3 regions of the Rhodococcus sp. G6(2025) genome follow, and region 2 is predicted to be linked to each of the others. Evidence: riboswitches for the same ligand, from Rfam matches in the RefSeq annotation. Region 2 holds a riboswitch; each other region holds the start of a gene.
What was found. Region 2 has a riboswitch for glycine ahead of gcvP (aminomethyl-transferring glycine dehydrogenase). Riboswitches for the same ligand answer to the same signal wherever they lie in the genome.
Positions count from the first base shown of each region.

Region 1: it holds a riboswitch for glycine, as region 2 does, so the genes downstream of both, gcvP (aminomethyl-transferring glycine dehydrogenase) here and gcvP (aminomethyl-transferring glycine dehydrogenase) in region 2, are expected to answer to the same signal.
Region 3: it holds a riboswitch for glycine, as region 2 does, so the genes downstream of both, ACLIVD_RS33325 (DUF5058 family protein) here and gcvP (aminomethyl-transferring glycine dehydrogenase) in region 2, are expected to answer to the same signal.

Region 1 is NZ_CP179750.1:7,198,097-7,209,512, forward strand. It holds gene lpdA (dihydrolipoyl dehydrogenase) at 1-171, opposite strand, end outside; gene lipA (lipoyl synthase) at 206-1,135, opposite strand; glycine riboswitch at 1,420-1,511, shown strand; gene gcvP (aminomethyl-transferring glycine dehydrogenase) at 1,634-4,588, shown strand; gene gcvT (glycine cleavage system aminomethyltransferase GcvT) at 4,585-5,700, shown strand; gene gcvH (glycine cleavage system protein GcvH) at 5,738-6,142, shown strand; gene glyA (serine hydroxymethyltransferase) at 6,139-7,407, shown strand; gene ACLIVD_RS33360 (L-serine ammonia-lyase) at 7,411-8,793, shown strand; gene ACLIVD_RS33365 (carboxyl transferase domain-containing protein) at 8,862-10,370, opposite strand; gene ACLIVD_RS33370 (CaiB/BaiF CoA transferase family protein) at 10,370-11,416, opposite strand, start outside.
Region 2 is NZ_CP179750.1:5,091,320-5,102,735, reverse strand. It holds gene ftsR (transcriptional regulator FtsR) at 1-288, shown strand, start outside; gene ACLIVD_RS23390 (bifunctional nuclease family protein) at 431-904, shown strand; gene ACLIVD_RS23385 (MerR family transcriptional regulator) at 1,189-1,809, shown strand; glycine riboswitch at 1,879-2,002, shown strand; gene gcvP (aminomethyl-transferring glycine dehydrogenase) at 2,177-5,029, shown strand; gene ACLIVD_RS23375 (metallophosphoesterase) at 5,075-6,229, opposite strand; gene ACLIVD_RS23370 (substrate-binding domain-containing protein) at 6,226-7,956, opposite strand; gene ACLIVD_RS23365 (malate synthase G) at 8,149-10,332, opposite strand; gene ACLIVD_RS23360 (sulfite exporter TauE/SafE family protein) at 10,467-11,416, opposite strand, start outside.
Region 3 is NZ_CP179750.1:7,190,255-7,198,045, reverse strand. It holds gene lpdA (dihydrolipoyl dehydrogenase) at 1-1,152, shown strand, start outside; glycine riboswitch at 1,358-1,449, shown strand; glycine riboswitch at 1,453-1,553, shown strand; gene ACLIVD_RS33325 (DUF5058 family protein) at 1,641-2,369, shown strand; gene ACLIVD_RS33320 (hypothetical protein) at 2,399-3,136, shown strand; gene ACLIVD_RS33315 (amidohydrolase) at 3,188-4,411, shown strand; gene ACLIVD_RS33310 (MFS transporter) at 4,481-5,836, opposite strand; gene ACLIVD_RS33305 (response regulator) at 6,033-7,791, shown strand, end outside.

The DNA.
Region 1 (11,416 bases), 2.1 Mb from region 2:
GGAGTGCAGCAGCGCCTTCGTCGGAATGCACCCCTGATGCAGGCAGGTGCCGCCCAGTTCGTTCTCCTCGACGAGGATGACCGAACGGCCCAGTTCGGCCGAGCGGATGGCGGCCGCGTAGCCGCCGGAACCGCCGCCGAGGATGACGACATCTGCAGATCGGTGGGACATGGGAACTCCTTGCTGGAACGGAAGAGGGTGGGGTTCAGTGAACTGCGGTTGCGGCGACGGCCTCCGCGTGGAGGCGGCCGGCCCGATAGGAGGAGCGCACGAGCGGACCGGACAGGACGCCGAGGAAGCCGATCTCGCGGGCGATCCCGTCGAGCATGACGAACTCGTCCGGCGTCGCCCACCGTGCCACCGGATGGTGCCGGGCCGACGGCCGCAGATACTGCGTGATCGTGATCAACTGGCAGCCGGCCGCGTGCAGGTCCCGGAGGGCCTGAATCACCTCGTCCGTGGTCTCCCCCATCCCGAGGATCAGGTTCGACTTGGTGATCAGGCCGTCCTCCCGAGCCCGTGTGATCACCTCGAGGGACCGCTCGTACGTGAAGGCAGGGCGGATACGACGGAATATCCGGGGAACAGTCTCCACATTGTGCGCGAGTACTTCCGGGCGGGTGTCGAACACCTTGCGTAGTTGCGCGGCATCGGCGTTGAAATCGGGGATCAGCAGTTCGACGCCAGTGCCCGGGCACAGTTCGTGAATCTGCCGGACCGTCTCCGCGTACAGCCAGGCGCCGCCGTCCCACAGATCGTCGCGGGCAACCCCGGTGACGGTGGCGTACCGAAGGCCCATGGTCTGCACCGACTCGGCGACCCTCCTGGGTTCGCCCCGGTCGAGTGCGGCGGGGCGGCCTGTGTCGATCTGGCAGAAGTCGCACCGCCGGGTGCACTGGCTTCCGCCGATGAGGAAGGTCGCCTCTCGGTCCTCCCAGCATTCGAAGATGTTGGGACATCCCGCTTCCTGGCACACGGTGTGCAGGTTCTCGCGTTCGACGAGGGCGGCGAGGTCCCGGTATTCGGGGCCTGTCCGCATCTGCACCTTCATCCACGACGGTTTGCGTTCGACCGGGGTCTGAGCGTTGCGGACTTCGAGGCGGAGCAGTCGGCGGCCGTCAGGCTGTGCAGTCATGTGGGGAACTCCTAGGGCCGGTCGAAACCGGTCGGTATGCGTCGTCGGACCCGCGCGGTGGACAGCGCGGAACCGGGGCAGGCGATTGGGGAGAGCGAGCACACTTCGACAACCGTTGCGGCTGCGGGCATCTGGGCTCTCATCGTCCGGCGTGTGCGGTCACGTCGGAGCGAAGATGCATCGAGGATGCCAAACGACGAGGACTTTTGGCAACACCGTCGGTCCAAGGAGACAAACCCGCGGCGTCTGTGTACTGTTTGGCCAATCACAACTGAAGACGCCGTTGACGCGCAGCGGGAGAACCTCCGTTTCGGAGGCGCCGTAGGAGCAACTTCCTCCCCGGGAATCTCTCAGGCCCCAGTACCGCAGCGCAGAGGCAACTCTGGAGAAAGTATCGGCCGTAAAGCCGGAACTTACCGAAGGTGAAGAGCACGCCGTAGTTGCGGTGCGCCCAAACTCTCAGGTTTCAGGACAGAGCGGGGAGGTGCCCCCTTGTCGATGTCCGGTGCGGTCCGGACTCAACGAAACCGGAGTCACCTCGTGCCAGCAGAACCCCGCACCGCCACCCACGGCGTGCCCCTCACCAGCGACTTTCCGTCCCGCCACATCGGTCCTGATGCTTCCGCGTCGCGGCGGATGCTCGACGCCCTCGGTTACGACAGTCTCGCGAACCTGATCGACAGCGCGGTGCCGGACCAGATCCGCAGCTCACAGCCCTTGAATCTGCCCGCGGCGCGGTCCGAGCAGCAAGTTCTCACCGATCTGCGGGCACTGTCGGAGCACAACGAGATCCGCGTCCAGATGATCGGCCTCGGGTACTCCGACACCATCACGCCCGCGGTGTTGCGGCGGAACATGCTCGAGTCCCCCGCCTGGTACACCGCCTACACGCCGTACCAGCCGGAGATCTCCCAGGGCCGGCTGGAGGCGCTGCTGACGTTCCAGACCGTCATCGAGGATCTCACCGCCCTTCCCCTGGCCGGCGCGTCGCTGCTCGACGAGGCGACCGCCGTGATGGAGGCGGTGCTGCTGATGCGGCGGGCGAACAAGTCGAAGTCCGCCACCAACCGCGTCGTCCTCGACGCAGACTGCCTGCCGCAGACGCTGGCCGTCGTCCGGGGACGAGCGAAGGCGGTGGGCATCGAGGTGGTGGTCGCGGAACTGTCCGGGGAACTGCCCGACGGTGACATGTTCGGGGTGGTCTTCCAGGCGCCCGGTGCGAGCGGCGCGGTGCGCGACCTGGCTCCGATGATCGCCGCGGCGAAGGCGCGCGGCGCGCTGACCACGGTCGCGGCGGACCTGCTGTCGCTGACGATCCTGACGCCGCCCGGCGAGCAGGGCGCCGACATCGCCGTCGGGTCGGCGCAGCGTTTCGGTGTGCCCCTGTTCTTCGGCGGACCGCACGCCGGCTACATGGCCGTGCGCGGCGGGCTCGAGCGCATGCTGCCCGGCCGTCTCGTCGGAGTGTCCGTCGACGTCGACGGGAAGACCGCCTACCGGCTGGCACTGCAGACCCGCGAACAGCACATCCGGCGTGACAAGGCGACCAGCAACATCTGCACGGCGCAGGCACTGCTTGCGAACGTCGCCGCGATGTACGCCGCCTACCACGGTCCGGAAGGGCTGCGCGCCATCGCAAATAGGGTGCACGACCACGCGACGACCATCGCCGGAAGCCTGCGCGCCGCCGGTCACACAATCGTCCACGACAGCTTCTTCGACACGGTTCTCGTGCGGGTCCCGGCGGGTGCCGGGGCGATCGTGGAGTCGGCCGATCGGGACGGCATCAACCTCCGCCTCGTCGACGCCGATCACGTTGCGATCGCCTGCGACGAGTGCACCACCGACGACATCGTCCGGCGGGTGGTCGCCGTGTTCGGTGCGCAGCCGACGACCGTCGCGGCGGCCGAACTGCCTTCGGCACTCGCCAGGACGTCGAACTACCTGCAGCACCCTGTGTTCCACGATCACCGCTCGGAAACCGCGATGCTCCGCTTCCTGCGCACACTGTCGGACAAGGACCTCGCGCTCGACCGCACTATGATCCCGCTCGGATCGTGCACGATGAAACTCAACTCCGCTGTCGAGATGGAACCCATCAGCTGGCCCGGGTTCGCGTCCATCCACCCGTACGCCCCGGTCGCGCAGACGGCCGGCTACCTCGAGCTCGTCGCCGACCTGGAACGCTGGCTCGGCGAGATCACCGGCTACGACCGGGTCTCGTTGCAGCCCAACGCCGGATCCCAGGGTGAGCTGGCCGGGCTGCTCGCGATCCACGGCTATCACGAATCCCGCGGCGACTTCGGACGCAACGTCTGCCTCATCCCCCAGTCCGCGCACGGCACCAACGCGGCGTCCGCGGTTCTCGCGGGCATGAAGGTCGTCGTCGTCGCGACCGCGGAGAACGGCAACATCGACGTGGGCGACCTACGCGCGAAGATCGCGGCGCACGAGGGCGCGGTGGCCGCCATCATGCTGACCTACCCGTCCACACACGGCGTGTACGAGAGCGACGTGCGGACGGTCTGCGATCTGGTGCACGAGGCCGGCGGCCAGGTGTACGTCGACGGCGCGAACCTCAATGCGCTGGTCGGCCTCGCACAGCCAGGTAAGTTCGGCGGCGACGTGTCACACCTGAACCTGCACAAGACGTTCTGCATCCCGCACGGCGGCGGTGGTCCCGGTGTCGGGCCTGTCGCGGTGCGCGAGCATCTGGCGCCGTTCCTGCCCGGTAATCCGCTGGGCGGCGACGACCTCGGCACCCCGGTGTCGGCGGCCAACTACGGATCGGCCGGCATCCTGCCCATCACGTGGGCGTACATCGCACTCATGGGACCGGACGGGCTGACGAGCGCCACCGAAACCGCGGTTCTCGCAGCCAATTACGTCGCCCGGTCGCTGGATCGGCATTTCCCGGTCCTCTACACGGGCCCGTCCGGTCTGGTGGCACACGAGTGCATCCTCGACCTCCGGCCCATCACCAAGTTGACCGGCGTCACCGCCGAGGATGTCGCGAAGCGATTGATCGACTACGGCTTCCACGCGCCCACCCTGTCGTTCCCCGTCAACGGCACCCTGATGGTCGAGCCGACCGAGTCCGAGGATCTGGCCGAACTCGACCGCTTCATCGAGGCGATGGTGTCGATCCGCCGCGAGATCGACCTGGTCGGCGATGGCGTGTGGCCGCTCGAGCGCAGCCCACTGCGTCAGGCCCCGCACACCGCCGAACAGGTGACCGCGGACGAATGGGACCTGCCCTACCCCCGCCACCTCGCCGCCTACCCCGTCGCGTCGCTTCGCGCCGCCAAGTACTGGCCCCCGGTGCGTCGCATCGACGGCGTCCACGGCGACCGCAACCTCGTCTGCTCGTGCCCGGCGCCCGAGGCCTTCGAGAACACCACCGACATCGACACTTCGGCCATCGCCGAGACCCCCGAGGAGGCCTTCGCATGACCCTCACCACGACGCCCGCGTCCCCGCTGCTCGGCGAGCACGGCGCGCTGGGAGCCCATTTCACCGACTTCGCGGGCTGGCAGATGCCGCTGAAGTACGACAGCGAACTCGCCGAGCACCACGCCGTCCGCAAGACCGCCGGACTGTTCGACCTCTCGCACATGGGCGAGATCGCGGTCACCGGACCCGAATCCGGAGCGGTCCTGGATTATGCTCTGGCCGGCGAACTCTCGAAGATCGGCGTCGGCAGAGCCAAGTACTCCCTCCTGTGCAATGCGGACGGCGGAGTCATCGACGATCTGGTCGTCTACCGTCTCGCCAACGAGCATTTCCTCGTGGTGGCCAATGCGGCCAACGCGCCGACGGTGCACCGCGAACTGGCGGCACGCGTCGAGGGTTTCTCCGCGAACGTCGACGATCAGTCCGCGGAGACCGCACTGATCGCGGTGCAGGGACCGGCCGCGCAGGGCATCGTGCAGTCCCTCGTTCCCGCCGAGCAGGTCGACACTGTGGCGGAGTTGAAGTACTACGCGGTCGCGCGCGCGGTGGTCGCCGGCATCGACGTCCTCCTCGCCCGTACTGGGTACACCGGGGAGGACGGCTTCGAGCTGTACGTGCCGAACGAGCTGTCCGTACAGTTGTGGCGCGCATTGCTCGACGCCACCACGACCCGCGGCGGCGTCCCCGCCGGCCTCGCCTGCCGCGACACCCTCCGCCTCGAGGCCGGAATGGCGCTGTACGGCCACGAACTGAACCTCGGCACGAATCCGTACGAGGCCGGGCTCGGCAAGGTGGTCCGGCTGAACAAGGAATTCGTCGGCCGCGATGCCCTGCAGAAGTTGTCGGATCAGTCCCCGCAGCGGGTGCTCGTCGGCCTCGCCGGAAGCGGCCGCCGGGCCGCCCGTGCCGAGTACACCGTGTTGGACGCGTCCGGCGGATCGGCGGTCGGCACCATCACGTCCGGGGCGTTGTCCCCGACGCTCGGGCATCCGATCGCGCTCGCCTTCGTGGACGTCGCGTTCCGCGAACCGGGCACCGAACTCACCGTGGACATCCGCGGCAAGAAGGAACCGTTCGTGGTCACGCCGTCGCCGTTCTACCGCCGCTCCTGAGCCGTTCCCACCCACTTCAGCCCCGAAAGGGTCACACATGTCTTCGCACGCCTTCCCTGACGACCGCAGCTACACCGACGATCACGAGTGGGTCCTGATCGAGCCGGGCGCCACGCTCCCCGACGAGCCGGTCCGCGTCGGCATCACGTCGGTCGCCGTCAACTCGCTCGGCGAGCTGGTCTTCGTCGACCTGCCGGAGGTCGGTGCGACCATCGTCGCCGGCGAATCGTGCGGCGAGGTCGAATCCACCAAGACCGTGTCCGAGCTGTATCCGCCGGTGAGCGGCCGGGTCACCCTGATCAACACCGCCGCCGTCGACGACCCGGGACTGGTCACCTCCGACCCCTACGGCGAGGGCTGGCTGTTCGCCGTCCAGCCTTCCGCCGCCGGCGAACTCCTCACCGCGGCCGAGTATGCCGAGAAGAACGGGGTGCAGGCATGAGCGTCCTGAACCGCGACCTCGCGGATTTCGACCCGGACGTCGCCGCACTGATCGGCAAGGAGCTGGGGCGCCAGCGCACCGGCCTCGAGATGATCGCGTCGGAGAACCACGCACCGCTTTCGGTGATGCAGGCGCAGGGGTCCGTGCTGACCAACAAATACGCCGAGGGGTACCCGGGCAGGCGCTACTACGGCGGCTGCGAGCACGTCGACACGATCGAGCAGCTCGCGATCGACCGCGTCAAGTCGCTGTTTGCCGCCGAATACGCTAACGTGCAACCGCATTCCGGCGCCACCGCGAACGCGTCGGTGATGCACGCGCTGATCGAGCCGGGCGACACGATCCTCGGACTATCCCTCGCCGACGGCGGCCACCTCACGCACGGCATGCGCCTCAACTTCTCCGGCAAGCTCTACAACGTCGCCGCCTACGGGGTGTCCGAGCAGGACTACCGCATCGACATGGACGAGGTGGCGAAGGCGGCACGCGAGCACCGGCCGCAACTGATCATCGCCGGCTGGTCCGCCTACCCCCGGCACCTGGACTTCGCCCGCTTCCGGGAAATCGCCGACGAGGTCGGCGCATACCTGATGGTCGACATGGCCCACTTCGCGGGTCTGGTCGCCACCGGATTCCACCCGTCCCCCGTCCCGCACGCACACGTCGTCACGTCGACGACGCACAAAACCCTCGGCGGACCCCGCGGCGGCATCATCCTGACCAACGACGCCGCCATCGCGAAGAAGATCAACTCCGCGGTGTTCCCCGGCCAGCAGGGCGGCCCACTGGAACACGTGATCGCAGGCAAGGCAACGGCATTCAAGATGGCGGCCGAACCCGACTTCGCGGAGCGTCAGGAACGCTGCCTCGACGGTGCGAAGGTCCTCGCCGAACGGCTCAGCCGACCCGACGTCAAGGAAGCCGGAATCAGCGTCCTCACCGGCGGCACGGACGTGCACCTCGTCCTCGTCGACCTGCGGGATGCCGCCATCGACGGGCAGCAGGCCGAGGACCGCCTCGATGCGATCGGAATCACCGTCAACCGCAACGCCGTCCCGTTCGATCCGCGGCCGCCGATGGTGACGTCCGGTCTGCGCATCGGCACCCCGGCACTCGCCGCCCGCGGCTTCGGCCGCGACGACTTCGTGACGGTCGCCGACCTCATCGCCCAAGCTCTCACCGCAGCGGACGGCGCCGACACGACAAGACTCGCCGCCGAAGTGCGGGCACTGGCCGACAAGTACCCGCTCTACCCGGGCTTGTAACTCGTGACGATCAGTGTGTTCGACCTGTTCTCGGTCGGTATCGGACCCTCGAGTTCGCATACGGTCGGGCCGATGCGGGCGGCGGGCACGTTCGTCGACGACCTCGACACACTCGGCCTTCTCGGGGACGTCGCCGGTGTCCGTGTCGATCTGTACGGATCGCTCGCGGCCACCGGCGCCGGCCACGGCACCATGTCGGCGATCCTCCTCGGCCTCGAGGGGTATCGGCCCGAAACCATCGCCACGGAGGAGATGGAGACGCGACTCGACGAGGTGCGGGCGAGTCGGCGGATCCGTCTCGGCGGGACGGTCGACATCCCGCTCGCCGAAGACGAGATGGTGTTGCACCCGTTGACGGTCCTGGACTTTCACCCCAACGGCATGACCCTCACCGCCACCAGCGTGACCGGCCGTGAACTGCACGCGCAGACGTACTATTCGATCGGCGGCGGATTCGTCGTCACCGGCGCCGAACCGGAGCTGCCCGTCGCCGCGGGCGCGAATTCGCTGTCGTTCGGGTCGGCGCGCGAGTTGCTCGACCTCAGCGAGCACTACGGGCTCACGATCAGCGAGGTCATGCTCGAGCACGAACGCGCCCTCCGGCCCGAGCCGGCGGTCCGGGCGCGGCTCCTGCACATCCGGGACGTGATGGTCGAGTGCCAGCACCGCGGAATCAGCCGGGACGGGTACCTGCCCGGCAGTCTGCGGGTACGCCGCCGCGCCCGCGGCTGGTACGAGCGGCTGAATCTGGAGGATCCGGGTCGTGATCCCGCGTTCGCCGAGGACTGGGTGAATCTGGTGGCCCTCGCCGTCAACGAGGAGAACGCCTCCGGCGGACGCATCGTCACCGCCCCCACCAACGGGGCGGCCGGCATCATCCCGGCGGTCCTGCATTACGCGCTGCACTACACCCCCGCCGGGAAGGCGGACCCGGACGGAACGTCGGTGCGATTCCTGTTGGCGGCAGGCGCAATCGGATCCCTGTACAAGGAACGGGCCTCGATCTCCGGGGCCGAGGTGGGCTGTCAGGGCGAGGTGGGTTCCGCGGCGTCCATGGCCGCCGCCGGGCTCGCCGAGATCCTCGGCGGCAGCCCGGAGCAGGTGGAGAACTCGGCGGAGATCGCGATGGAACACAGTCTCGGTCTCACCTGTGATCCCATCGGCGGCCTGGTGCAGATTCCGTGCATCGAGCGCAACGCCATTTCGGCGGGCAAGGCGATCAACGCCGCCCGGATGGCTCTGCGCGGCGACGGCACCCACCGGGTCAGCCTGGATCAGGTGATCGAGACGATGCGGGCCACCGGCGCCGACATGAGCTCGAAGTACAAGGAGACCTCCACCGGCGGTCTCGCGGTGAACGTGTCGGTGAATCTCGTCGAATGCTGACGTTAGTCCGCGCGGACCAGTGAATGGACGCGGTGCCGGGGATCCGATCGGGATCCCCGGCACCGCGGTCACGCATGTGCGGGCTGCAACAGACCGATCCGGTCGAATCGCTCCGCACGGTCGGAGAGTCGCTGGGTGGTGTCTGCCGCATCGAGGAGCGACAGTTCGCGGTGGAGTACCGCACCCACCCGGGTGCAGAACGCCGTGGATTCGTCTGCCGCGTCCGGGAATTCGGGGATCACCTCGTCCACGATGCCGCTCGCGAGGAGATCGGACGACCGGATTCCCTGCCGGGCGGCCATGTCCGGAGCGTGCGCGATGTCGTGGTGCAGGATCGCGCTCGCACCTTCGGGTGGCAGGGGTGAGAGCCAGCCGTGCTGGGCCGCGAGCACCCGGTCGGCCGGGATCAACGCGAGCGCGCCGCCGCCGGTGCCCTGCCCGAGCAGTAGGGAGATGGTGGGGACGTCGAGCGAGACCATGTCGGCGATGCAGCGCGCGATCTCACCGGCCAGACCGCCTTCCTCCGCCTCCTTCGACAATGCCGCGCCCGCGGTGTCGATGACCGTCACCAACGGCAGGTTCAGTTCCGCCGCCAGCCGCATTCCCCGGCGGGCTTCCCGCAGAGCGCCCGGGCCGAGCGGCGACCGCGTGGTCTGCCCTCGACGGTCCTGGCCGAGCAGGACGCACGGCATATCACCGAACCGGACGAGGGCGAGGATCAAGCCCGGATCGACCTCACCCTGACCGGTTCCGTTGAGCGGAAGAACATCCGACGCGGAGTGGAACATCACCTCCCGCACCCCCGGCCGGTCCTCGCGGCGCGAGGCGACCACCGAATCCCAGGCGGGGACGTCCGGCAGACTCTCGTGGACGGGGGCGTCCGCGAGCGACGGCCGGCCACCACGGCCGGAGGTGATGATGCGCAGCGCGCGGTCGACGATCTCGGCGAGCTGATCCGGCGGCCGCACCGCGTCGATGAGTCCGTGCGCGTGCAGGTTCTCGGCGGTCTGGACGCCCGCCGGGAACGGCGACTCGTACAGCGCCTCGAACACGCGCGGTCCGAGGAAGCCGACGAGCGCTCCCGGTTCAGCGATGGTGACGTGCCCCAGCGACCCCCAGGATGCGAAGACACCGCCAGTCGTGGGGCTTCGCAGGTAGACGAGGTACGGCAGGTGCGCCTCCTTGTGCTTGATCACCGCCGCCGTGATCTTGACCATCTGCAGGAACGCGGTCGTTCCCTCCTGCATTCGCGTGCCACCGGACGTGGGCAGGGCGAGCAGCGGAAGGCGTTCGCGCGTGGCGCGTCGGATCGCGGCGACGAGACGCTCGCCTGCGGCCACTCCGATGGAGCCGCCGAGAAAGCCGAATTCGCAGACGAGGATTGCCGTTCGGCGGCCGCGGATGGTGGCCACTCCGGTCAGCACCGCCTCGTCGAGGCCGGTCTTCTCCTGTGCGCGAAGAAGTTCGTCGGCGTACTCGGAGTCCGCCGCGACCTGGATCGGGGGCGTGTCCCAGGACTCCCACGTGCCGGCGTCGACTACGAGGTCGAGCAGTTCGGGAGCGGTCAGGCGAGCCATCAGCTGCACTCTTTCAGCCACGACATCACGGTGTCGTTGTCCGCGCCGAGGACCGGTGGTGCGGTGTGCCGGGTCTCGGTGACCTCGGTGCCGTCCGGTTCGAAGAACCGCAGGGGCGGGCCGGGCAGCGTGATGTTGCCGAGTGTGCGGTGGTCGACGTCGACGAGCAGTCCCTGCGACTTGGTCTGCTCCCATTCGTAGACTTCGGAGATCGTCCGGACGCGTCCCGCGGGCACTCCGATGCGGTCGAGTTCGACGAGAAGTTCGTCGCTGGTGTACGCGCCGAACGCGTCCTCGACCAGTTCCAGGACCTGCTTGTGGTTCTCGACGCGTTCGGGATTCGTGGCCATTCCGGGGGTTTCCGGATCGAGGTGGAAGCCCGCGCAGAACCGCTTCCACAGTCCTTCGCTGCCGACCGAGATCTGGACGGCGCCGTCGGCGGTGCGGAACAGCCCGTAGGGCGAGATCGACGGATGGTGGTTGCCCTGCGCCTCACCGACCTCGCCGGCGACGGTCCACTTCGTCCCTTGGAAGGCGTGCACGCCGACGACGCTGGCCAGCAACGACGTTCGTACGACGCGGCCCCGTCCGGTGCGCTCACGTTCCTGCAGGGCGGCGACGACGCCGAACGCCCCGTACATGCCGGCGAGCAGGTCCGCGATCGGCACGCCGACGCGCTGGACGTCGTCGGGATTGGGGCCGGTCAGCGACATCAGTCCGGCCTCGCCCTGCGCGATCTGGTCGTACCCCGCGCGTCCGCCTTCGGGTCCGTCGTGACCGAAACCGCTGATGGACAGGACGACCAGGCGCGGGTTCAGCTCCGCGAGCCGTTCGGTGGTGAATCCCAACCGGTCGAGGACGCCGGTGCGGAAGTTCTCCATGAGGACGTCGGCGCGCCGGACGAGGGATTCGAGGGTGGCCCGTCCGTCTTCGGCCTTGAGGTCGAGGGTGATCGACTTCTTGTTCCGATTCGCGGACAGGAAGTACGTCGATTCCCGCTTGGCGTCAGCAGGGTTCACGAAGGGCGGCCCCCATCCGCGGGTGTC
Region 2 (11,416 bases):
GTCGTTCCCGGGCCGGCGGGATTCTTCGACGAGGACGCGGTGACACTGGCGCGCACCGCGAGGGCGATGTCCGAGTTCGGACTCGAGGTGCGGCACCTGAGGGCGTTCAAGCTGGCGGCCGACCGCGAGGCCGGGCTGGTCGCGCAGATCGCCGGGCCTGTCGCCAAGGGCCGCGACGCCGGCGCCCGTGATCGCGCCGAGGAGATGGTGCGCGAACTGGCCGCCCTGTCTCTGACGTTGCACACCTGCCTGGTGAAGTCGGCAGTCCGGGGTGCGCTCGATCGGTGAGGTGAACTCGCCGACCGTCCCCACTTCCCAACGACGCTGCGCTCGAACGGCTGTACGGTCGAAGAGCAGACACGAATCGAATAGAATCCTGGTACGGCATTGTGTGCCGCGGACGGACCATTGCAGGGTGGAGGCAGACGCGATGAGCGAAATGCACGTGATCGGAGTTCGTGTCGAGCAACCCCAAAGTCAACCTGTTCTGCTGTTGCGTGAAACCGACGGCGAGCGGTACCTGCCCATCTGGATCGGCCAGACCGAGGCCACCGCGATCGCACTCGAACAGCAGGGCGTCGAGCCTGCGCGTCCGCTGACCCACGATCTCATCAAGAACCTGATCGAAGCCTTCGGTCGCACCCTGAAGGAAGTTCGCATCGTGGACCTGCGCGAGGGCACGTTCTATGCCGACCTCGTGTTCGACCAGAACACCCGCGTCTCGGCCCGCCCGTCCGACTCCATCGCCATCGCACTGCGAATCGGGGTGCCGATCTTCGCCGAGGAAGCGGTACTCACGGAGGCCGGTCTGGTTATGCCCGACGAGCGCGAGGACGAGGTCGAGAAGTTCAAGGAATTCCTCGAGTCCGTGTCGCCGGACGATTTCAAGGCAACCGACGGCTAGTTTGCGCCGTCGGAAAAGCCTCGGGCGCGGAGTAACGGTTGAGGTTCCTCCGGCGCGTTGCGTTGACCCCGTCTCTTCGGAGTCATAGCGTTCAGTGCAGTGATTTTCTGCCCTGCAGATTGTATCGGGCGTACGCTGAGTAGGTTCAGGGTACGGACTTGCTCGATGTCACTGGTGGCGCTTGCGCCGCTCGATGTGCTGTGGCTGTGCCGCGGGCACTGGCGACGCGCGTCACAGGCGCACTGATCGTCGGGTTCAGTGCAACATGCGAGAGGGAGTAGTCAGTGGGAGATCGGCCGCAGGAGAATGCGCTGAATCTTGCGCCCGGCGACAACGTTGCCGAGTCCGAATTCAGCTCCGAGGAGATCCAACCGGGCCTCTTCCCGGACGATTCCGTGCCCGACGACCTCGTCGGATACCGCGTCCCCATCGCCTGCCAGATCGCGGGAATCACCTACCGGCAGCTCGATTACTGGGCTCGCACGTCGCTCGTCGTGCCGTCCATTCGTGGCGCAGCAGGTTCGGGCAGCCAACGGCTGTACTCGTTCAAAGACATCCTCGTCCTCAAGATCGTCAAGCGTCTGCTCGACACCGGAATATCCTTGCAGAACATCCGAGTGGCCGTCGACCACCTCCGTAAGCGCGGAGTGCGGGACTTGGCCAAGATCACACTTTTCTCGGATGGGACCACGGTCTACGAGTGCACGTCCCCCGAAGAGGTCGTCGATCTGCTCCAGGGCGGGCAGGGTGTCTTCGGTATCGCGGTGAGCGGTGCGATGCGCGAACTGACCGGCACCATCGCCGATTTCCCGGCCGAGCGCGCCGATGGCGGCGAGAGCGAACAGAGCCCCGAGGACGAACTGGCGTCGCGGCGCAAGAACCGCGCGAGCCGCAAGACGGGCTAGCCCGCATCCATCGGAGCGCGGCGCTGCCTGCGCCGCCATCTGCAGCCGTGACATAGACTGGCGGTGCGTCGACGCCGTGCGGGAGAGTTCCGGGCACCGCAAGCACAGAAACATCGTGTGTGCGGGAGTTCGGGCGCCGAAGGAGCAACACCTCCCCGTCAATCTCTCAGGCAGACAGGACCGTGCGGGCTCCGACGTCTCTGGAAAGCGGTGGGAGCACCCACCCGCCCACGGGGAAAGGGCCGTCTTCACACCCGAACGACGGTACCGAATCTCTCAGGCGCTCGATTCGAGCAGGCGACAGAGGGGGAGGGACGTTCCGCTACGCGGGGCGTGTCCTGATCCTCCGAACTGCTTGGGAGTTGTCGTGATCGACGCTGGAAGCCGTACATTCGCCGATCGTCATGTCGGCCCGAACGCTGCGGAACTCGCGCACATTCTCGAACTGGTCGGAGCCGATTCGCTCGACGACCTCGCGTCGAAGGCCGTCCCCGCCGTCATCCTGGACGGGGTGACGGGCGGCATCGCCGACGGCCTCGACGCGCTGCCTGCACCGGTGTCCGAGCACGAAGCGCTCGCCGAACTGTCCGCACTCGCCGCGCAGAACACCGTGGCGACGTCCATGATCGGTCTCGGCTACTACGACACCCTCACCCCGCCGGTGCTGATCCGGAACATCATCGAGAACCCGGCCTGGTACACGGCCTACACGCCGTACCAGCCCGAGATCAGCCAGGGCCGCCTCGAAGCGCTCCTCAACTTCCAGACGATGGTCGCCGACCTGACCGGCATGGAGGTCGCCAACTCGTCGATGCTCGACGAAGCCACCGCCGCCGCCGAGGCGATGACGCTGCTGCGCCGGGCGAGCAAGAGCAAGTCCCCGCGGTTCGTCGTCGACGCCGACCTGTTCCCGCAGACGCTGGCCGTCGTCGAGACCCGGGCCGAGCCGCTCGGCATCGAGATCGTGGTGGCCGACCTGTCCGCCGGCCTTCCGGACGGTGACTTCTTCGGCGTCCTCGCGCAGATGCCTGGCGGGTCCGGCCGCATCGTCGACTACACCGACGTGATCGCCGCCGCCCACGAGCGCGGCGCACTGGTCGCGGTCGGGGCGGATCTGCTGGCACTCACGCTCCTCACCCCGCCCGGCGAGATCGGGGCCGACGCCTGCTTCGGCACCACCCAGCGGTTCGGTGTCCCCATGGGCTTCGGTGGCCCGCACGCCGGTTACCTCGCCGTGCACACCAAGCATGCACGTCAGCTCCCCGGCCGTCTGGTGGGCGTCTCCGTCGATGCCGACGGTGACAAGGCGTACCGGCTGGCGCTGCAGACCCGCGAGCAGCACATTCGCCGCGAGAAGGCGACGTCGAATATCTGCACCGCTCAGGTGCTGCTGGCGATTCTGGCGGCCATGTACGCCAGCTACCACGGCGCCGAGGGACTGAAGGCGATCGCCCTGCGCGTGGCGAACACGGCGCACTCCCTGGCCGCCGCGCTCCGCAGGACCGGGGCTGTCGTCGTCCACGAGCACTTCTTCGACACGATCCTCGTTCGAGTCGCCGGCCGAGCCGCGGACGTGGTGGCGAAGGCGAAGGACGCCGGCATCAACCTGCGGTTCGTCGACGCGGATCACGTCGCCATCGCGTGTGACGAGGCCACCACTGCCGACGACGTCGCCCAGGTGCTGGCGGCGTTCGGCGGCGAAGGCGCCGTGACCGAGGAAGCGGGCACGTCCGTCCCCGACGCGCAGCTCCGCGGATCCGACTACTTGCAGCACGAGGCGTTCACCCGGTATCGCACCGAGACGGCGATGCTGCGCTACCTGCGGGCGTTGTCCGACAAGGACATCGCACTCGACCGCAGCATGATCCCCCTCGGTTCGTGCACGATGAAGCTCAATGCCACCGCCGAGATGGAAGCGATCACCTGGCCCGCGTTCGCCGGACTGCACCCGTTCGCGCCGACCGGGGACACACCGGGAATCCTCCGCATCATCAAGGACCTCGAGAACTGGCTCGTGGCCGTCACCGGCTACGACGCGGTCAGCCTGCAGCCGAATGCCGGTAGCCAGGGCGAGTACGCGGGGCTGCTCGCGATCCGTAACTACCACCTCAGCCGCGGAGACGACCACCGCGACACCTGCCTCATCCCGTCGAGCGCCCACGGCACCAACGCCGCATCCGCGGTCATGGCCGGGATGCGCGTCGAGGTCGTCGCCTGCCGCCCGAACGGTGACGTGGATCTGGACGACCTGCGGGCGAAGATCGCCGACCATGCCGAGCGCCTCGCGGCGATCATGATCACCTACCCGTCCACACACGGTGTGTACGAGCACGAGATCGCCGACATCTGCGCCGCCGTCCACGACGCCGGCGGCCAGGTGTACGTCGACGGCGCCAACCTCAACGCCCTGGTCGGCCTGGCCCGTCCCGGCCGGTTCGGCGGCGACGTGAGCCACCTCAACCTGCACAAGACGTTCTGCATCCCGCACGGTGGCGGTGGCCCCGGCGTCGGTCCGATCGGTGTGCGGTCCCACCTCACGCCGTTCCTGCCCGGACATCCGCTCGCACCGGAACTCGGCACAGCCGGACCGATCTCCGCGGCCCCCTACGGCAGTGCGTCGATCCTCCCGATCACGTGGGCGTACATCCGGATGATGGGCGCCGTCGGGCTGCGCCGCGCAAGCCTGACCGCCATCGCCTCGGCCAACTACATCGCGCGCCGCCTGGACGAGTACTTCCCGGTCCTCTACACCGGCGAGGGGGGAATGGTGGCACACGAGTGCATCCTCGACCTCCGGCCGATCACCAAGGACACCGGTGTGACCGTGGACGACGTCGCAAAGCGCCTCGCCGACTACGGTTTCCACGCACCGACGATGAGCTTCCCGGTGGCGGGCACCCTGATGGTGGAGCCCACCGAGAGCGAGAACCTCGAAGAGATCGACGCCTTCTGCGAGGCGATGATCGCGATCCGCGCCGAGATCGACCGCGTGGGCGCGGGGGAGTGGCCGGTGGACGACAACCCGCTGCGCGGTGCCCCGCATACGTCCGGTTGCCTGGTCGCGGAGTGGAACCACCCCTACACCCGTGAGACAGCGGTGTTCCCCCGAGGCAAGGCACGGCCGAAGGTGTGGCCGGCGGTGCGGCGCATCGACGGTGCACACGGCGACCGCAATCTCGTGTGCTCCTGCCCGCCGATCTCCGCATTCGAAGACGCCTGACACAGCCGATGCCCGTCCCGCTCACGCGGGGCGGGCATCGCTCGCTCAGTCCTCGCGCACCAGCTCGAGGATCGTGATCTCCGGTGGGGCGCCCACCCGCACGGGCGGACCCCACGTGCCCACACCGCGGGTCGTGTAGAGGACGGTGTTTCCGATGCGGTCCAGTCCCGTCACCGACGGCTGCTGCAGCGGCACCAGATAACGCAGCGGCCACATCTGCCCGCCGTGCGTGTGCCCCGACAGTTGCAGGTCGACACCGAGGTCGGACGCTTCCAGTGCCTGCCGCGGTTCGTGCGCGAGCAGCACGACGAACGTCGACGGGTCGCGTCCGGCGAGCGCGGCCGGAAGGTCGGGTTCGTACGGGGCCGGCGAGGAATAGTCGTGGATGCCCGCGACGTCGAGGGTGGCGCCGCCCCGGGTGATCGTCGCGCGCTCGTTGCGCAGCGTCCGGATGCCCAGCCGGTCCCACACATCCAGCCAGCGACCACCGTCGTCGGCGTAGAACTCGTGATTGCCGCTGACACCGAACACCCCGAGCGGGGCCTCGAGGTCGCCGAGCGGTTGCAGATCGGGCGACACCTTGGCGACGGTCCCGTCGACCAGATCGCCCGCGATCGCGACGAGATCCGGCTGCTGCGCGTTCACCAGGTCGACGACCCGCCGGGTGAAATCCACTCCCCGCGCCGGGCCGACGTGAAGGTCGGACACGAGCGCCACACGCACACCGTCGAACTCGGCGGGCAGACGCTTCAGCGGCACCCGAACCCGCACGATCCGTGGCCGGGCGGCCTCCGACACCCCGTAGCCGGCGGCGCCGACGGCACCCACCACCACGACGGCGGTGGCGATGCGCAGGCTTCGCCGCCGCGACAGATCGACCTGTTCGTCGTTCCCGGTGCCGCGCAGGCGGCCGAACAGCCGCGTCAGCAGCGACGCCAACGCGACCAGGAGAAGCCCGAGCACCAGATAGAACATAGCGCCGAGCCACACCCAGCCCACCCATCCCGGGGGACGCGCCCATCCCGGATCGAAGGCTTCGCCGCTGCCGACGCCGATGACCGCGAGAACCCACAGGACCACGAGGGTCACGTCGACGACCACCGACCAGGGCCGGCCCAGCCCGGTGGCCCGCACGAGTCGCCGATGGAGCCACCATGTGACGAGTGCGAGGAAGACCGCGAAGACCAGGAGCCTCGTCACGACAGCAACTTGCTGATCGCGGTCGGCAGTGCCGCTCCGTCCGAGGACGCGACCTTCTCCAGCGACCCGCCGGTGCGATCGGCCAACGCCTGCAACGTGTTGAGGTCGGAGTTCTCGCCGATCGTCACCACGTCGATGCGCACCGGCTTCGACGTGCTCGAGGCCGCAGCGATGGCGGACAGCAGATCCGCGCGGGCAACGGAGTCGTCGTTGGCCCCGTCGGTGACGAGCAGCACCGAGTTGGTGCGGCCCGGCGTGTATCCGTCCACCGCGCTCTTGTAGGCCGCTTCGAGCGACGTGTACGTCGAAGACCCGGTGGCGGGTGTCGCCTTGGCGAGCCGGGCGTCGAGTGCCTGCCTGCGGGTGCCCTCCGTGAAACCGCCCGCCGAGAGGGGACCGGTCGCGACCACGGTCGTGTACGGCCGCGACCCGTCGAGCGTCGTGCTGTACTCCCACAGCCCGAGGTTCGACGAGTCCGGAGAACGGTCGACGTGGGCTGTGAGCGCTGCCGTCGTGTTCGCGAGGCGCGTCGCCGTCCCCTCGCGCTCTCCCATCGAGCTGGAAACGTCGAGCAGGACGGTGGAGGTGCGGGGGGTGATCGGATTCCGGATCACCTGCATCAGCTCGGCCGCAGCGGCCGCATCGGCGGGAACGAGGGTGGATTCGAAACCGGGAAAGGCCAGCGCGGTGTCGTCGGGCCGGGCGAGTCCCTCGACTCGGAACCCGGCGTCGGCCAGGACCTGTGCCTGTTCGGGTCGACGGACGAACTCCGCGAACTGCGCGGCGGCGCGGCTCTGTGTCTCGTCGACGGACGGGCCTGCCAGAACGGCCGCGGGGTGATCTGCCACGGGTGTCGGGCCTTTCGGCATCGATGTGGTGATGTCGGCTCCGGGTGCGTCGCGCAGGGCCTGGTAGACCTGCTGTTCGGTGGCCGCGACCGCGTGGATGCCGGAGGTGGCGGGATCGCCCTGCTCGGCCAGCGCGGTGAGCGCCTCCCGCGTCGTCGCGGGCTTCGTCTCCGACGACGCCTCGTAGCCGAGCGCCAGACCGGTGAGTGCCGACGTGACGGGAGCAGAACGAGCCTGCTCCTCCGTCACCGGACCCGTGGGGCTTCCCGCGACCGCGGCTGCAACCGCTTCGACTGCCATCTCCGTGCTCTCGGCGCCGGGGCCGACGGGGAGCGCCATCCCCAGGCTGCCCCAGCCCGGCAGGCCGAGAGTCGCGAGGGAATCGCGGCCGGTCTGCAGCGACGGCAAGTCCTTCCAGTCGATCGCCGGCGTGCCCGGCGAGTTCGCGAACGCCGTCCGGACCGCGAGCACGACGGGGCTGGTCGCCACGGGACGCGCTTCGCCGCTGATGACGCCGGTCGCCGAAACCTGCTTGACGGAATGCGAGCTCGACGGAATCCACAGAGCGGGGCGAGGCCCGAGCGCCGCTGCGTCCCACGGGCCGTCCGGCCCCGCGGACAAGGCGTCGCGCACGGTGTCGGACGCGACGGCGGTGACCGTCACCGACACGCACTGATCGCGGATCACCGGGGCAGTCTCCGTGAAATGGTCGGCGAGAGTCTGGAGCTGGGGTGCGATGTCGGGATCCGCCACGACCGCGAGCACGGATTCGCCTTCGACGCAGGCGCCCGCGGCAGCCACGCCCTGATCGGTGATCCGGTCACGCAACTGGAACCAGCCCACGACACCTGCCGCGATCACGACGACGAGACCGAGCACGATCAAAGGCCCCCTGCTGATACCCCTGGCGCGCGATTCGCCGCGATGCTGCCCCACGTGCTTTCCAGCCCCTGTCCGACGAGTTCGACGTTGACCCTCGCAGTGTAGTGATGCGCAGGATCAACCCGACCTGACACGTGAGTGGCAAAGCGTGCGCGAGCACGCTTTGCCACTCACGTGGGGGGCGACCGGTCAGGCGTTGGCTGCTTTGTATTCGCGGCGGCGGCGGTGCAGGATCGGTTCGGTGTAGCCCGACGGCTGCTTGGTGCCGTCGAGGATCAGTTCCTTCGCGGCCTGGAAGGCGATGTTGGTGTCGAAGTCGGGGGCCAGCGGCCGGTAGGTGGGGTCGTTCTGGTTCTGCCGGTCCACGACCGGGGCCATCCGTTGCAGCGACTGCACGACCTGGTCGGCGGTGACCACTGCGTGCCGGATCCAGTTCGCCAGCAGCTGGGACGAGATGCGGAGGGTGGCGCGGTCTTCCATCAGGGCGACGTCGTGGATGTCGGGGACCTTGGAGCAGCCGACGCCGGCGTCGATCCAGCGGACCACGTAGCCGAGGATGGACTGGCAGTTGTTGTCGAGCTCTTCCTGCTTCTCGGCCTCGGACCAGTCGGTGTTCGGGGCGAGGGGGATGGTGAGGATCTCGTCGAGGGTGGCCCGCCGGGTGCCCGTCAGCTGGTTTTGGACGGCGACGACGTCGACCTGGTGGTAGTGGGTGGCGTGCAGGGTGGCCCCGGTCGGGGACGGCACCCATGCGGTGTTCGCGCCGGCCTTGGGGTGGCCGATCTTCTGCTCGAGCATCTCGGCCATCAGCTCGGTCATCGCCCACATGCCCTTGCCGATCTGCGCCCGCCCCTGCAACCCGCAGGCCAGACCGGTGTCGACGTTCCAGTCCTCGTAGGCGGTGATCCAGGTCTGCTTCTTCATCTCGGCCTTGCGGATCATCGGCCCGGCCTCCATCGAGGTGTGGATCTCGTCGCCGGTGCGGTCGAGGAACCCGGTGTTGATGAACACCACCCGCTCCGACGCCTCCCGGATGCAGGCGGCGAGGTTGACGGTGGTGCGGCGTTCCTCGTCCATGATGCCGACCTTGAGGGTGTTGGCGGGCAGCCCCAACACCTGCTCGACGCGGCCGAACAGTTCGGTGGTGAACGCGACCTCGTCGGGGCCGTGCTGCTTGGGTTTGACGATGTAGATCGACCCGGTGCGGGAGTTGACCAACGGCCCCGTCTGATCGCCCGTGCTGAGTCCGTGGACGGCGCACAGGGAGGTGATCAGGGCGTCGAGGATGCCCTCGGGGATTTCGGTGCCGTCGCCGTGCAGGATCGCCGGGGTGGTCATCAAATGCCCGACGTTGCGGACGAACAGCAGCGACCGCCCGTGCAGGGTGAGCTCGGACCCGTCCGCGGCGGTGTAGGTGCGGTCGCCGTTGAGGCGGCGGGTGAAACTTTTGCCGCCCTTGGTCATCTCCTCGGTCAGGTCGCCGCGGTTCAGGCCCAGCCAGTTGCGGTAGCCGATCACCTTGTCGTCGGCGTCGACGGCGGCGACGGAGTCCTCGAAGTCCATGATGGTGGTGACCGCGGACTCGAGCACCACATCCTTGACCCCGGCCGCGTCGGTGGACCCGATCGGGGAGGTGGGGTCGATCTGGATTTCCGCGTGCAACCCGTGATTGCGCAGCAGCACACTGGTCGGGGCGGCCGGGTCGCCGAGGTAGCCGACGAACTTGCCCGGCTCCGCGAGCCCGGTGATCGTGCCGTCGGCGAGCTGCACGGTCAGGGCGGTGCCGTCGACGGTGTAGCGGGCGGCGTCGGCGTGCGACCCGGTCGTCAGGGGGGCGGCGGTGTCGAGGAAGGTGCGGGCCCAGGCGATGACCTTGTCGCCGCGGACCTTGTTGTAGGAGCTCCCGGCCTCCGCGCCGCCGTCGTCGGGGATGGCGTTGGTGCCGTACAGGGCGTCGTACAACGACCCCCACCTCGCGTTGGAGGCGTTCAGCGCGAAGCGGGCGTTGAGGACCGGGACCACCAGCTGCGGGCCGGCGGTGGCGGTGATCTCGGTGTCCACGTTCGCCGTGGACACCTCGAACGGGGCCGGTTCGGGCACCAGGTACCCGATCTCGGTCAGGAACGCCTTGTACTCGGCCGGGTCGATCACGGTACCGGCCCGGTCGCGGTGCCAGCCGTCGATCCGGGCCTGCAGGTCGTCGCGGGTGGCGAGCAGGGCCTTGTTCTTCGGCGCCAGCTCGTCGATCACCTTGGCCGCACCCGACCAGAACCCGTCGGCGTCCACCCCGGTCCCCGGCAGCGCCTCCTCGTTCACGAAGTCGTAGAGCACCTTCGCGACCTGCAGACCGCCGACCTCAACACGCTCAGTCATGAAATGCCTCACTGTTCCGCACTTGGAGCACCGGACGGGTGCCATGAACCGCAGCCAATGTTACCCGCTGGTAAGGATGCGGTGTGGCAGATGCTCGGCGGAGGATCGCCCCGAGGTGAGGGCGGGAAGTGAGGTCAGGCCTTCTCGCCGGTGGACGGCTCCAGAGACGGGGCCTCCGACTCGATGGGCGTGTCGTTCTCGGCGTCGATCCGGTGCAGATCGCCTGCGGCCTCTGCCGCGCTGAGACGCGAACGACGCCAGGCGACGACCAGCAGTCCGGCCCACACCGCAACGAGAGCGAGGTACCCGAGGGTGGCGGCGACGCCGGTGACGTCGAACGTCTTGAACAGCTTCTGCGCGTTGGTGATGATGATGATGCCGCCGACACCGGTTCCCAGAAGGGTCGCGGGCACCCGGCTGACGAGCCAGGCGGCGAGCGGGGCGGCGATGATGCCGCCGAGAGCCAGCCCCGCGATGATGGGGATGTTGTCGAAGAAGTCGCTGCCGAGACCGAAGATGAATCCGATGCTGGCCGCGGCGGACACCAGGAACTCCGACGCGCTGACCGAACCGATGACGGTGCGCGGTGCGGTCTTGCCGCGAGAGAGCAGCGTGCTGGTGGTGATCGGCCCCCAGCCGCCGCCGCCGCTCGCGTCGATGAATCCACCGAACAGGCCGAGCGGTGACAGGAACTTCGCCGTGTGCGGCGACGTCCGGGCGTCGTTGACGGCGGGAGGGCGGATCGAGAAGCGGAGCAGGACGTACACACCGATCGCCAGCAGGATCGTCGATGTCACGGGGACGGCGGCGGCCGTCGACAACTGGGACAGCACCGTCGCACCGAGGAACGCGCCGATGGCGCCGGGGACACCCAGGCGCAGTACGAGGGCCCAGTCGATGTTGCGGAACCGCCAGTGCGACGCGCCGGAGGCGAGCGTGGTGCCGACCTCGGCGAAATGCACTGCTGCGCTGGCGTGTGCCGGTCCGACGCCGCTGAACACGAGCAGGGTGGTCGCAGTCACGCCGAAGGCCATGCCGAGAGCGCCGTCGACCAGCTGGGCACCCACGCCGACCAGCGTGAAAA
Region 3 (7,791 bases), 2.1 Mb from region 2:
ACGTTCGACGGTGTCGACCTCGAGAAGGTCCTGAGCTACCAGAACACCATCGTCACCCGACTGCACAAGGGACTGCAGGGCCTCGTCGACTCGTACGGCATCACCGTCGTCAACGGCCGCGGCCGGTTGGTCGGACCCAACGGAGTGGAGGTCGACGACGAGCTGATCACGGGCGGCGCCGTCGTCCTGGCAACGGGGTCGTCGCCGAAGACGCTGCCCGGCATCGGCATCGGTGGCCGGGTCGTCACCAGCGACCAGGCTCTCGTGTTGCCGTTGGTCCCCAAGAAGGCGATCATCCTGGGCGGCGGCGTCATCGGCGTCGAATTCGCCAGTGTCTGGGCGTCGTTCGGCGCGTCGGTGACGATCGTCGAGGCGATGCCACGGCTGGTGCCGAACGAGGACGAGACGATCTCCAAGTACCTCGAGCGGGCATTCCGCCGCCGCAAGATCGCCGCGAAGACAGGTGTGCGGGTGACGGAGGTGACGCAGGACGAGGACGCGGTGTCGGTCACCCTCGACTCCGGCGACGTACTCGACGCCGACGTCGTGCTGGTCGCAGTGGGGCGCGGACCCAACACCGCGTCCATGGGGTACGAGGAGACCGGAGTGATGCTCGACAAGGGCTTCGTGGTGACCAGTGATCGACTGCGCACCACGGTCCCGAACGTCTTCGCGGTCGGCGACATCGTCCCCGGGCTCCAGCTGGCCCACCGCGGGTTCCAGCAGGGCATCTTCGTGGCGGAGGAAATCGCCGGGCTCCGTCCGGAGGTCATCGACGAGACCGGCATCCCGCGGGTCACCTACTCCCACCCCGAGGTCGCGTCCGTCGGGTTGACCGAGACCGCGGCCCGGGAGAAGTTCGGCGAGAACGTCGAGACCGTCACCTACGACCTCGCCGGCAACGGCAAGAGCCAGATCCTCAAGACGTCGGGGGCGGTCAAACTCGTGGTGGCGCCGACCGGGGTCGTCGTCGGCGTGCACATGGTCGGCGACCGAGTCGGTGAGCTGATCGGTGAGGCGCAGCTGCTCTACAACTTCGAGGTCGACGCCGCGCAGGCGGCGAAGTTCGTGCACGCCCACCCCACGCAGGGCGAGGCGCTCGGCGAGGCACTGATGGCAGTGGCCGGCAAGCCACTCCACGTCCACGGCTGACCCCCATGTGAGTGGCAAAGTGTGCTGGCGCACGCTTTGCCACTCACATGGGGTGTTCGGCATGCGAACGCGCACTGGCGATTTCCGACCAGGAACTGTTGTGAGTTAACACGCCGGAACGGTGAAGTCATGCTTTCGTAATACGTCTGCGGAACAGTACGTCTCGAGTCAGTTCGATTCGGAACCATCTCGATGGTTTCTCCCTATGAACCTGGCTGGAGAGTTCCGGGACCGTGTCCCGGGCGCCGAAGGAGCAAGTACCCACAAACTCTCAGGCACCAGGACAGTCAGGGTCGGGAACTCTGGAGAGCAGCGTGTCGGCTGTAACGGCACGTTCACCGACGGGGCACGATGACCACTCGCACGAGTGTGTCTCCAAACTCTCAGGTTACGGAACAGAGCGGGTGTCAGCCGAGGTGATCCACCGGATCACCCTCACATCGCTCGAGCAATCGGTTCACCGGTTGCTCACTCTCCCTGGGAGATCCATGAATGTGACTGCTAGTGGGGCATCCACGGACATCATGGCTGTCGCCAACTCGCCTGTTCTCTGGGTGGCCGTTGCCGGCATCTTCGTCGTCATCGTCGTGCAGTCGGCGATCTACATGACCGCGGTCCGCAAGGTGGCACCCGTCGCGGACATGTCGCCGGAAGACATGAAAGTCTCGTTCCGCTCCGGCGCCGTCTCGGCGATCGGACCGTCCCTGGCGGTCTGCCTCGTGGCGATCGCCCTGCTCGCCCTCTTCGGCACGCCCGCCGTCCTGGCCCGCATCGGCCTGATCGGTTCCGCCGCGTACGACGTGTCCGCGGCCAGCATCGCCGCCGACTCCATGGGCGCGAAACTCGGTACCGACACCTACACCCAGAACGTCTTCGTCGTCGCATTCTTCGCGATGAGCATCGGCGGCGTGATGTGGATGCTGTCCGCGCTCGTCCTCACCCCGCTGCTCAAGCGGGGTGACGCGAAGATCCGCACGGTGAATCCGGCGTTGATGGCGGTCGTTCCGTCCGCGGCCCTGATCGGCGCGTTCGCGTCGCTGGGCTTCCAGGAACTCACGAAGTCCAGCTATCACATCGTTGCGTTCGCCGCCTCCGCGGTCGCAATGGGGATCTGCCTGTTCGTGGCCCGGACGTCCGGCAAGGGCTGGCTCCGTGAATGGGGGCTGGGTATTTCGATCCTCGTCGCCCTCACCGTCACCTACCTGGTCACCTCCTGATTCACGACACGCACGGAAAGGACTTTTCGATGACTACCGACGAAGCCGTAACGGTGTCCACCGGCGCGCGTGAACTCGCCGAGTTCGACAAGACGACGTCCCGCTGGGGTCGTATCACGATGATCGTGGGGCTGCTCCTGTCGATCGGTGCGCCCCTGTACCTGGTGTTCTCGGGTGAGGTGGACGTCACCGCAGGCCAGTTGTGGACCGCGTTCGCCGCGGTGGCCGGGACATTCTTCATCATCTGGCTGGTCGAACCCCTGACCTATTTCCCCATCCTCGGCCCGGCCGCGATGTACCAGGCGTTCATGATCGGCAACATCGCGAACAAGCTGTTGCCGGCCGCGCTGATCGCGCAGACGAACATCGGAGCCAAACCGGGAACCAAGCGGGCCGAACTGGCTGCGGTCCTGGCGATCTGCGGCGCCGCGATGGTGCACCTCGTGTCCCTGGCTGTGTTCGTGGGGCTGCTCGGCACCTGGCTGATCAGCGTGATTCCCTCCGACATCGTGACCGTCACCCGTTCCTACATCCTTCCCTCGGTCCTGGGGGCGGTCCTCGTGCAGGCGATCGTGTCGATGAAGCAGCCCCGGGCCACGGTGGTCGCGCTGCTGGTGGCCGCGGTCGTCACGTTCGTCGTGGTTCCGGCGATGCCGAGCCTCGCGCTGTCGTCCACCGCCATCGCGGTGATCGTGACGGCGGTCCTCGCCTGGTTCCTGCGGAACAAGAACGACCAGAGCCCGGCCGAGCTCGCGACCATCGAGTAAGAATCGATACGCGGAGATATCTCACCTTCACCTGATTCGAAAGAAGGCTCCATGACCGACCTGCCGATCGCGCTCACCGACGAGCTGCGGACGAAGATGCACGACCTCTACTACCACCTGCACGCGCACCCGGAACTGTCCATGCAGGAACACAAGACCGCCGAGCTGATCCAGAGTTCCCTCGTCGCCCTCGGGATCGACACGTTCGTCTGCGGCGGCACCGGAGTGGTCGGTGTCCTGACCAACGGTGAGGGCCCCACGGTGGCCTTCCGCGCCGATTCCGATGGGCTGCCGATCGCGGAAGACACCGGCGTCGACTACGCCAGCGCCGCCACCGGACACCTCGACGACGGCACCGAGGTGCCGGTGATGCACGGCTGCGGCCACGACACACACGTGGCCACCCTGCTCACCGTCGCCGAACTGCTCGCAGGCGCGCGGGAGGCGTGGGCCGGAACGATCGTGTTCCTCTTCCAGCCCGGCGAGGAAACGGCCGCCGGGGCGAAGGCGATGGTCGAGGACGGCCTGTGGGACCGGGCACCCAAGCCGGAGATCGTTTTCGGGCAGCACGTCGGGCCGATGTTGGCCGGCACCGTGCACGTCACGAGCGGCGACGCGATGGCCATGGCCGATTCGCTGAAGGTCACCGTCTACGGCCAGGGTTCACACGGCTCCCAGCCGCAGGATTCGATCGACCCGATCATCCAGGGCGTCAACATGATCAACCGAATCCAGACCATTGTGTCCCGCGAAGTGCACCCCCTGAAGCCGGCGGTCGTCACGGTTGCGACGTTCCATGCGGGGCTGAAGGAGAACATCATCGCGGACCGGGCCGAGTTCACGATCAACGTGCGCACCCTCGACCCCGAGGTGCGTGAGCAGGTCAATGCCGCGCTGCGCCGCATCATCTACGCCGAGGCCGCCGCGTCCGGGGCGCCGAAGCCGCTGATCGAGGAGCTGTACACGTTCCCGCGCAACTACAACGATCCCGACGCCACCGCCGAACTCGTCGCCGAGCTGCAGAAAGTGCTGGGCGAGAACAACGTCACGCCGTCGTCTCCGATGATGGGCTCGGAGGACTTCGGTCTGCTCGCCGAGGCGATCGGTGTGCCGTCGGTGTTCTGGATGTTCGGTGGCCACACCGCGGAGACCCTCGAGAGCGGAAAGCCTGTGCCGGTGAACCACTCACCGTTCTTCGCCCCCGTCGCGGAACCCACCCTGTCCACCGGCGTCCAGGCGGCGATGACGGCGATCCTGTCGAAGGTCGGGATCTAGGCCCTCCGGGCCCGTGCGCCTTTCTGGTTGTTCCAGCAACCAGAAAGGCGCACGGGTGGCGGAGCCGCCTCAGTGGGTGGTCAGCGGCGCATCCGCGGTGGCGTCCCCGGCGTCCACGCCGGTCTTCTCGAACCGCAGTCGCGACACGGCGAGTCCGGCGAGGACGAAGGACACGGCCACGAGGATGTACAGCTGGGTGGGCGACCAGTCGCGGTCGAGGAGGGCGCCCGCGACGATCGGGGACGCGATGGCGCCGACGCGGCCGATGCCGATGCCCCAGCCGACGCCGGTGGCCCGGACGGCGGGCGAGTAGACCGACGGCGTGATCGCGTACAGCCCGGCGATGCAGCCGTTGGCGAAGACGCCGATCAGGGCGCCGAGCCCGAACGCGATGACGATGGACGCGGTGGCGGGAACGAAGACGACGAGCAGTACGCCCGCGATCGCCATGTAGGCGATGAGCACACGCTTCAGGGCGAAACGTGCGGACAGCGCCCCGAGCAGGGTGGCGCCGAAGATGCCGCCGAGGTTGAGGAGCACTCCGCCGGTGACGCCCTGGTTCGCGGACATGCCCGCCTCGACCAGCAGTTTCGGGGTCCAGCTGGTGACGAAGTAGAAGCCGAACATCGCCATGAAGAATGCGAACCACACCAGGAGTGTGCTGCGGCGGCGCTGCGGTGACAGCAGGACGCGCATCGCGAATCCGGCGTCGGCGGTGGCGGCGGCACGCGGTGCGGGCAGCTCGTTGAGTCGCGGCTGACCGACCCGCTGGGCGAAGGCATTGATCCGGTCGAGTGCGTTGGCCGGTCGCCGGACGAGCAGGAAGTCGATCGATTCGGGGAGCCGGGCGTAGACGACGGGGATGATGGCCGCCGTGCACAGTCCGCCGAACAGGAACACCGAGCGCCAGCCGAGCGAGTTCTGCAGGACGACGGCGATGATCCCGCCGAGGGTGGCGCCGACGGCGTAGCCGGTGGAGTTGAGACTCACCGCGAGCCCGCGCCAGCGGTTCGACGCGTACTCACTGGCGATGACGTTGCTGCTGGCGAGGATTCCGCCGATGCCGACGCCGGTGAGGGCGCGGAGCAGGCCGAGTTGCATCGCGTTCTGGCTGACCGCCGACAGCAGCATGCCCGTCGACGCGAGTGCCAGGCACAGCAGGATCATGGCGCGGCGGCCGATGGTGTCAGCCCACGGCGCCAGGAACAGCGATCCCGCGGCCATGCCGAACAGTCCGGCGCTGAGCAGGAGGCCGACGACCGAGCCGGACAGATCCCACTCCTGCGATACCGACTGGGCGGTGAACGCCATGACGAGGACGTCGAAGCCGTCGAGCACGTTGAGTAGACCGCAGATGGCGATGGCGCCCCATTGGTAGCGCGTCATCGGGCTGTTGTCGATGCGTTCGCGTAGGTCGAATTGCATGCGCGGGACCTGTTCTTCCTCGGAGGTGGGCTGTGATGTGGCTCACGACTCACCTACCGTGGCGGACGGGTCACTCGTTTCCAACTTCGCTTCCGAATGTCGGAATACAGAAGTGGCGGTTGCACGCGGTACTGGGCCATGATTTCTCTGTTGACAACTGGAAGGGTCCGGGCGACCGGCAGTGGGCGAAAGGTCCATGGATGTGACTGGCTCGGGTTTCGGTAATTCCTGGTCGGCGGAGCGGTTGTTCGCCGGGCCGGGCGAGACACGGGAGCGGCTACGCCGCACCGAGTGGGCGGCCACGCCGCTGGGCCCGGTCGAGACCTGGTCTGTCGAGTTGCGGGCGGCGGTACGCACGGTGCTGCCCTCCGAGGTCCCGATGTTGCTCTGGTGGGGTCCTGAGCTCGTGCAGATCTTCAACGACCCGTACACCCGGGTCCTCGGCGCCAAGTATCCCGCCGCGATCGGCGAACCCGGGGCGCAGTGCTGGGCGGAGATCTGGGACGAGGTGGGACCGCTCGCCGAGCAGGTGATGTCGGGCGGCGCGGCGACCTACACGGAGAATCAGCCGCTGTACCTGCTGCGGCACGGGTACCTCGAGGAGACGTACTGGACGTTCTCCTACAGTCCGGTGCAGGACGAGGACGGGAACGTCGCCGGCATCTTTGTGGCGACGACCGACGTGACCGCGACCGTGCTCGGGGAGCGGCGACTGGAGACGCTGCGGCAACTGGGCACGGTATCCACCGCGGGCGGCGACGATCCGCTCGTCGACGCCTGCCGTGCGGTCGTGCGGGTTCTCGGCGACAGCGGACAAGACGTTCCGCTGGCCGCGATCTACCTCCGCCGGGAGGTCGCCGGCGGCTCGGGCGACGACGCCGCCGACGACCTCGTGCTCGTCGGTGCCGTCGGAGTGGACGACGACGGCGAGTTCAGGCCCGCCCGGATCCCGGCGACCGACGTCACCAGCCACCGTGTCCGGGTGCCGGGCGAGTTCGAGTCCGCCGGGTCGAAGGCGGTGACGGAGGTGCGGCTGTGTCCGTTGATCGTGACGGGTCACGCGGAGCCGGTGGGTGTGCTCGTGCTCGGGATCAGTCCGTATCGCGCGTTCGACGACGCGTATCGGGGCTTCGCCGAGTTGGTGACGGCGAAGGTGTCGACGCTGATCTCGGACGCTCTGGCCTACGAGTTCGAACGGGACCGCGCGGCTGCGCTGGCGGAACTGGACGCGGCGAAGACGCGGTTCTTCCAGAACGTCAGTCACGAGTTCCGTACCCCGTTGACCTTGCTGCTGGGCCCCCTCGAGACTCTGCGAGAGCGGACCGGGGACGAGTCGCCCGCAGATCAGCGTGACGCGATCGCGGCCGCGCACCGGGCAGCGGTCCGGCTACAGCAGCTCGTCGACGACCTTCTCGATCTGTCCAAGGCGGAAGCCGGCCAGCTGCTGCCCCGCCCGGAGCCGACCGATGTCGGCCGGTTGACCGCCGAATGCGTGAGCATGTTCGATTCCGCCGCCGTGCAGGCCGGACTCGCGCTCCGGGCCGACATCGACGAAGGCGCCGGTCCGGTCGAAGTGGACCGCGAGATGTGGGTGAAGATCGTGCTGAACCTCGTGTCGAACGCGGTCAAGTACACCCGGTCCGGATCCGTATCCGTGGCGCTCCGCCAGGACGCCGGCCGGCTGGTGCTCAGCGTGACCGACACGGGTGTGGGCATTCCCGCCGAAGAACGGGAACGCGTATTCGACAGGTTCTATCGCGTCGAGGCCGGCGGATCAGGCGGCGTCGGCATCGGGCTTTCCCTGGTGGCCGATTTCGCCGCTGCACTCGGTGGTTCCGTCGATCTCGACAGCGCACCGGGCCGGGGCAGCACCTTCACCGTCCGCCTACCGCGGGTCCCGGCGCCGGACGGCGTGACCCCGCGGGCAGACGACCGACCCGTCGGCGCGGTGACGT